Regions from separate parts of the Streptomyces sp. NPDC002176 genome, predicted to be linked through region 2. Evidence: riboswitches for the same ligand, from Rfam matches in the RefSeq annotation. Region 2 holds a riboswitch; the other holds the start of a gene.
What was found. A riboswitch is a leader RNA that binds a small molecule or an ion and turns the genes downstream of it on or off. The one in region 2 is predicted to bind glycine.

Region 1 (3,394 bases), on a different contig from region 2:
GAACTCGGGCCAGGTGACCGGCTCCATCTCGGTGGTCGCGTTCAGCTTCATGGTGCAGGAGCCGAGCGGGATCATGCCCCGGTCGAGCGCGTAGTCGCGGTCGGACAGCTTGCGCAGGTAGCGCAGCATGGCCGTCTCGGAGCGGTGCTCGTGGAAGACCGGGTGGGTGAGGTAGTCGTCGGTGCGCAGCAGCGCCTCGGGCAGCGTGTCCTCGGCCGCCTGGTCGAGCGCCTCGATGTCGCTCTCGGCGCCGAAGGCGGCGAAGACGGCCTCCAGCTGGGCCCGGTTGGTGGTCTCGTCGCAGGCCAAGGAGACGTGGTCGGCGTCGACGAGGCGCAGGTTGACCCCGCCCTCGCGGGCGGCGGCGACGACCTCGGCGGCCTTGCCGGGCACGCGCGCGGTGAGGGTGTCGAAGTAGGCGCCGTGCACGATCTCGACGCCGCCCGCGCGCAGGCCCTCGGCGAGGATCGTGGCGTAGCGGTGGGTGCGGCGGGCGATCGTCCGCAGGCCGTCGGGGCCGTGGTAGACGGCGTACATCCCGGCCATCACGGCGAGCAGCACCTGCGCGGTGCAGATGTTGCTGGTGGCCTTCTCGCGGCGGATGTGCTGCTCGCGGGTCTGGAGCGCGAGCCGGTAGGCCCGGTGCCCGTCGGCGTCGACGGACACGCCGACCAGGCGTCCGGGCAGGCTGCGGGCGAACTTCTCGTGCACGGCCATGTAGCCCGCGTGCGGCCCGCCGAAGCCCATGGGCACGCCGAAGCGCTGGGTGGTGCCGATGGCGATGTCCGCGCCCAGCTCGCCGGGCGAGGTGAGCAGGGTCAGCGCGAGCAGGTCGGCGGCGACCGTGACGAGGGCGCCCAGCTCGTGCGCCTGCCCGATGACCGGCTTCAGGTCGCGTACGGCACCGGAGGCGCCGGGGTACTGGAGCAGGACGCCGGTGATGTCACGGGCGGCGAGGTCGGCCGGGATGCCCTCGCTGAGGTCGGCGACGACGACCTCGACACCGGCGGGCTCGGCGCGGGTCTCGATGACGGCGATGGTCTGCGGCAGGGTGTCCGCGTCGACCAGGAAGAGGCCCTTCTTGTTCTTGCCCATGCGCCGGGACAGCGCCATGGCCTCGGCGGCGGCGGTGCCCTCGTCCAGCAGGGAGGCACCGGAGGTGGGCAGCCCGGTGAGGTCGGCGACCATCGTCTGGAAGTTCAGCAGGGCTTCGAGACGGCCCTGGGAGATCTCCGGCTGGTAGGGCGTGTACGCCGTGTACCAGGCGGGGTTCTCCATGACGTTGCGCAGGATCACCGGCGGGGTGAAGGTGCCGTGGTAGCCCAGGCCGATCATCGAGCCGAGCACCTGGTTGCGGTCGGCGAGACCGCGCAGCTCGGCGATCACCTCGGCCTCGGTGCGGGTACCGGGCAGGTCGAGTGCGTCGGCGTTCTTGATCACATCCGGGACCGCGGCGGCGGTCAGCTCGTCGAGCGAGCCGTAGCCGACCTGCGCGAGCATCTTGGCCCGCGCCTCCTGGTCGGGCCCGATGTGGCGCTGCTCGAAGGGGATGCCCGCTTCGAGCTCGGCGAGCGGAATGCGAGGGGCGGTCATATGCGGAGGCCTCCTGGTCTGACGCGACCTGCGAGGGGCACCACGGCGCGGGTGCCCACCGGCCTCCCCCTCTGTCATCTCTTACCTGAGAGCTTCACCGGGGACCTGCGGACCCCGGCTTTCACCGTCGGTGAGGGCGGGAGCCATGAACGCCCGCCCTGCTTTCCAGAGTGACCTCGTCCGTGCGGTACGGGGGCCTGAGAGATTCCGGGGAGGAGTTGCTCCTTCGGCGCCTCCGAATTGCTCGGAGGACTCTCCCGCACGGGGTCGACAGCCGAGTTCAGCCTACCAGCGGGGTCAGGAGCACGGCGTTCGAGTGGCCGCCCGACTGATTCTGCTCTTTTGTAGTGCTTACGGATGAGTTGCGACCATGTGGAGGGAGAGGGATCGTGCAGACCGACATCGATCCGCGCAGCCTGATCGGCCGCAAGGCGTTCGACCGCGCCGGCACCAAGATCGGCACCATAGACGAGGTGTACCTCGACGACGCGACCGGCGTCCCGGAGTGGGCCGCGGTGCGCACCGGCCTCTTCTCTCGCGACGCCTTCGTCCCGCTGGAGCCCAGCGAACTGGTCGAGGGCGCGCTCCGCGTCCCCTTCGAGCGCGCCCTCATCAAGGACGCCCCCGACTTCGGCGTGGGCCGCCACCTCTCCCCCGAACAGGAACTCCAGCTCTACCACCACTACGGTCTCGACGTGGGCACCTCAGCCCGGCCGACCCCGACCCCGGACCGCGACTTCGGCAAGGTCGCGGGCACCGAGGAGACCTGAGCCCTCCCCTCATCCGACGCCCGTCTCCCCCTCCCGGGCCACCGCCTCGACCTGGGCCACCAGCGGCAGCGGGTCGGCCGGTGCCAGGTCGGGGTCGTCGGCCCGCAGCGTCCGTACCCGGCCCGGCGCGGAGAGCGGTGTCTCGAAGCGCACCGTGACCCGTCCCAGGCCACTGCCCTGCACCCAGCCGTGCCCGTACTCGGGGTGCCGCACGTCCTGGCCCGCCCGCCACTCCGGCGCGGCGGGCTCGGGTCTCTCCGGGCCGAAGTCGGGGGCACTCTCCTCCGGCGTCTCCTCGGCCGTCTCCCCCGCCGCCTGGGCGAACAGGTCCTCCTGGGTGTAGTCGGCGAGCCCGGACACCCCGACGCCGAGCAGCCGCACCCCGCCCGTGGTGTCCACGGAGTCCAGCAGCCGCGCGGCCGCCTCCCGGATCACCGCCGGATCGTCCGTGGGCCCCCTGAGCGTCTCGGAGCGGGTCAGGGTGGAGAAGTCGTAGCGCCGGACCTTGAGCACGATGGTGCGCCCGGACAGCCCGGCACCGCGCAGCCGCCGCACGCACCGGTCGGCGAGCCGACGGACCTCCAGGCCGATGCGCAGCCGGTCGTGGATGTCCACGGCGTAGGTGTCCTCCACCGACACCGACTTGGCCTCCCGCTCGGCGACCACCGGCCGGTCGTCACGGGCCAGCGCCATCGCGTACAGCGCGTGTCCATGGGCCTTGCCGAGCAGCCGGACCAGTTCGTCCTCGCCCGCCTCGGACAGCTCCAGCACGGTGGTGATCCCGGCGCGCCGCAGATGGTCGCCGGTGGCGGGGCCGACGCCGGGCAGGGTGCGCACGGACATGGGGGCCAGCAGGGCCCGTTCGGTGCCCGGCTCGATGAGCTCCAGGCCGTCGGGCTTGGCCCGCTCCGAGGCGATCTTGGCCAGCATCTTGGAGGCGGCGAGCCCCACCGACCCGGTCAGCCCCGTCACCGCCAGGATGTCGGCGCGCAGCCGCACCCCGGCCTCCCGCGCCGACGCCTCGTCCGAGG
Region 2 (3,394 bases):
CTGGCCGTCGATGTCGACGGTGGGCAGGTCGAGCGGGCCGCTGTGCGGGCCGCCGCCGTTGGGCAGCGGTATCCAGACGAAGCTGCGGGCCAGGACCTCGATGACACGGGCCCCGGCCGTGGGTATGCCGAGGGAGGCCGAGAGGACCTCCTCCAGTTCGTTGCCGGGCCAACCGCCGTGCGGGTGGGGGTGTGCCTGTGCCGGGAAGTCCGCGGGAAGGTCCGCCGGGAAGTCCATGTGCCTACCGCCTGCTGGGAGTCATGCTGTGGTGCTGAAGGCTATCCGGTACGCGTACGGGCGTTCACTCGGCGAACTCGATCCGCTTGAGCCCGTCCGCCGAGGCGCGGTCCAGCAGGACCACCGAGCCGCAGCCCGCGGGGCTCTCGCCGCGCTCGACGGCGCCCAGCAGGCGGGCGGTGGTACCGCGGTGGCGGTGGAAGGCGTACCGGGAGACGCCCCGGCCGCGCTCGCGCTGGCCGCGCCGGGCGGTGTCGGCGGGCACGTCGAGCAGGATCAGGTGCAGGGTGCCGCCTCTGCGGCGGGCCTCGCGGGCGAGCCAGCCGCGCACCCAGGGCTGGGTGCCGCAGTCGTGCACGACGACGCCCTCGCCGGAGGCCAGCGCGCGGCGCAGTCCGGCGTAGTGGGCGAGGCGGACCAGGGGGCGGTAGAGCGCGTAGGGCAGGGCGGTGGGGAGGCGGGCGGCCCAGCGGTCGCGGGCGTCCTGGGAGTCGACGCGGTGGCCGGGGACCGCACGGCGCATCAGGGTGGACTTGCCGCTGCCGGGCAGGCCGGTGACGACGGCGAGGTCGCGGGGGCCGAAGCGCAGGGTGCGGGGGCCGCCGCCGGGGCGGTCGCGCAGGTCGCGGACGACCGGCGCGGGACGCTCGGCCCGGCGCTCGTGGGCGGGTGCGCAGGGCTGCTGCGGCACCGGGATGCCGGTGGTGGTGGCGCACACCGTGGTCCTGTTCACCGTGATCGTCCTCCCCTGTGGGTTCAGGTCATCTCCTGCCCAACAAATGTAAAGAGAAGGTAATGCGCCGCCTCGTCGGTCGGGTCCCCGAACGGCCACAGCCATGTCACAGTCGGTGGCCCCTTCAGGGCCGGGCCCCGCCGTGCGATGATGTGCCCGCCAACTGCATACCGGCCGTTTGAATCCGCGCGGGAGAGTCCCCATCCGGGGCGCCGAAGGAGCAAGTCCCTCCCTTGAATCTCTCAGGCACCGTTACCGCGTGGGCGAGGCACATCTGAAAAGCGGGCCGCTGTCGCAGTGGCTCCACCCAAGGTGCAAGCCACTGACACCCCCCTGGGGGCGGGTCATGGCGAACCTCTCAGGTTCCGATGACAGATGGGGAGGAACGTTCCTCACCCCATCCCCCGTTGCCCTGGGAGACGACCGATGAGCAGCACCGACCCCAACGCCCCGCGCCATACCGCGCTCGACGCCGTGCACCGCTCGCTCGGCGCGACGATGACCGACTTCGCCGGCTGGGACATGCCCCTGCGCTACGGCTCCGAGCGGGACGAGCACCAGGCGGTGCGCACCCGGGCCGGGCTGTTCGACCTCTCGCACATGGGTGAGATCACGGTGACCGGCCCCGACGCCGCCGCCCTGCTCAACTACGCCCTCGTCGGCGACCTCGCCTCGGTCGGCGTCGGCCGCGCCCGCTACACCATGATCTGCCGCGCCGACGGCGGCATCCTGGACGACCTGATCGTCTACCGGCTCGCCGAGCACGAGTACATGGTCGTGGCCAACGCCTCCAACGCCCAGGTCGTGCTGGACGCGCTGACCGAGCGCGCCGCCGGTTTCGACGCCGAGGTCCGCGACGACCGCGACGCCTACGCGCTGCTCGCCGTCCAGGGCCCGGAGTCCCCCGGCATCCTCAAGGCCGTCACCGACGCCGACCTCGACGGCCTGAAGTACTACGCCGGGCTGCCCGGCACGGTCGCGGGCGTGCCCGCGCTGATCGCCCGCACCGGCTACACCGGCGAGGACGGCTTCGAGCTGTTCGTGCGGCCCGAGCACGCCGTCCAGCTCTGGGAGGCCCTGCTCGCGGCCGGGTCCGCCGCCGGTCTGGTGCCGTGCGGGCTGTCCTGCCGGGACACCCTGCGCCTGGAGGCGGGCATGCCGCTGTACGGGCACGAGCTGACCACCCAGCTGACCCCCTTCGACGCCGGTCTCGGCCGCGTGGTGAAGTTCGCCAAGGAGGGCGACTTCGTCGGCCGCGAGGCGCTCGCGAAGGCCGCCGAGCGCGCCGAGGCCCGGCCGCCGCGCGTCCTGGTCGGCCTGATCGCCGAGGGCCGCCGGGTGCCGCGCGCCGGGTACGCCGTCGTCGCCGGTGGCGAGGTGATCGGCGAGGTCACCTCGGGTGCCCCCTCCCCCACCCTCGGCAAGCCGCTGGCCATCGCCTACGTCGACGCCGCGCACGCCGCCCCCGGCAGCACGGGTGTGGGCGTGGACATCCGGGGCAGCCACGAGCCGTACGAGGTCGTGGCGCTGCCCTTCTACAAGCGCGCCAAGTAGACACTGGCCCCGGGTCCGGCCGTCCCCGGCGTGACCCTGCGCACATTTCACCCGCTCTTCAGCGGTTCGAGCCCTTTTCCCCCGACGAGCACGTCCTCGCGTACAGGAGAATTCAGGTCATGAGCAACCCGCAGCAGTTGAGCTACAGCAAGGAGCACGAGTGGCTGTCGGCCGCCGAGGGCGGCGCGTCGACGGTCGGCATCACCGAGCACGCGGCCAACGCGCTCGGCGATGTGGTCTTCGTGCAGCTTCCCGAGGTCGGCGACGAGGTCACCGCGGGCGAGTCCTGCGGCGAGCTGGAGTCCACCAAGTCGGTCTCCGAGCTGTACTCGCCCGTCTCCGGTGAGATCACCGAGGTCAACCAGGACGTCGTGGACGACCCGTCGCTGGTGAACTCCGCGCCCTTCGAGGGCGGCTGGCTGTTCAAGGTGCGCGTCGCCGACCAGCCCGCCGACCTGCTGACCGCCGACGAGTACACCGCCTACACCGCCGGCTGAGGAGCTACAAGCCGTATGACTGACCTGAACACGCCCCTGCACGAGCTGGACCCGGAGATCGCCGCCGCGGTCGACGCCGAGCTGCGCCGCCAGCAGTCGACCCTGGAGATGATCGCCTCCGAGAACTTCGCACCGCTCGCGGTGATGGAGGCGCAGGGTTCGGTCCTGACCAACAAGTACGCCGAGGGCTATCCGGGCCGCCGCTACTACGGCGGCTGCGAGCACGTCGACGTGGCCGAGCAGATCGCCATCGACCGGCTCAAGGAGCTGTTCGGCGCCGAGTACGCCAACGTCCAGCCGCACTCCGGTGCCTCCGCGAACCAGGCGGCGCTGTTCGCGCTGGCCCAGCCCGGTGACACCATCCTGGGCCTGG

Region 1: it holds a riboswitch for glycine, as region 2 does, so the genes downstream of both, gcvP (aminomethyl-transferring glycine dehydrogenase) here and gcvT (glycine cleavage system aminomethyltransferase GcvT) in region 2, are expected to answer to the same signal.

What each region holds. Positions count from the first base shown of each region.
Region 1 covers NZ_JBJDQW010000004.1:768,850-772,243, forward strand. Annotated here, with positions in the region: gene gcvP (aminomethyl-transferring glycine dehydrogenase) at 1-1,593, opposite strand, end outside; glycine riboswitch at 1,769-1,863, opposite strand; gene ACI2LY_RS22730 (PRC-barrel domain-containing protein) at 1,983-2,363, shown strand; partial or broken gene ACI2LY_RS22735 (DNA polymerase IV) at 2,276-3,394, opposite strand, start outside.
Region 2 covers NZ_JBJDQW010000002.1:274,461-277,854, forward strand. Annotated here, with positions in the region: gene ACI2LY_RS09485 (enhanced serine sensitivity protein SseB) at 1-237, opposite strand, end outside; gene ACI2LY_RS09490 (AAA family ATPase) at 302-970, opposite strand; glycine riboswitch at 1,150-1,238, shown strand; gene gcvT (glycine cleavage system aminomethyltransferase GcvT) at 1,397-2,524, shown strand; gene gcvH (glycine cleavage system protein GcvH) at 2,644-3,021, shown strand; gene glyA (serine hydroxymethyltransferase) at 3,037-3,394, shown strand, end outside.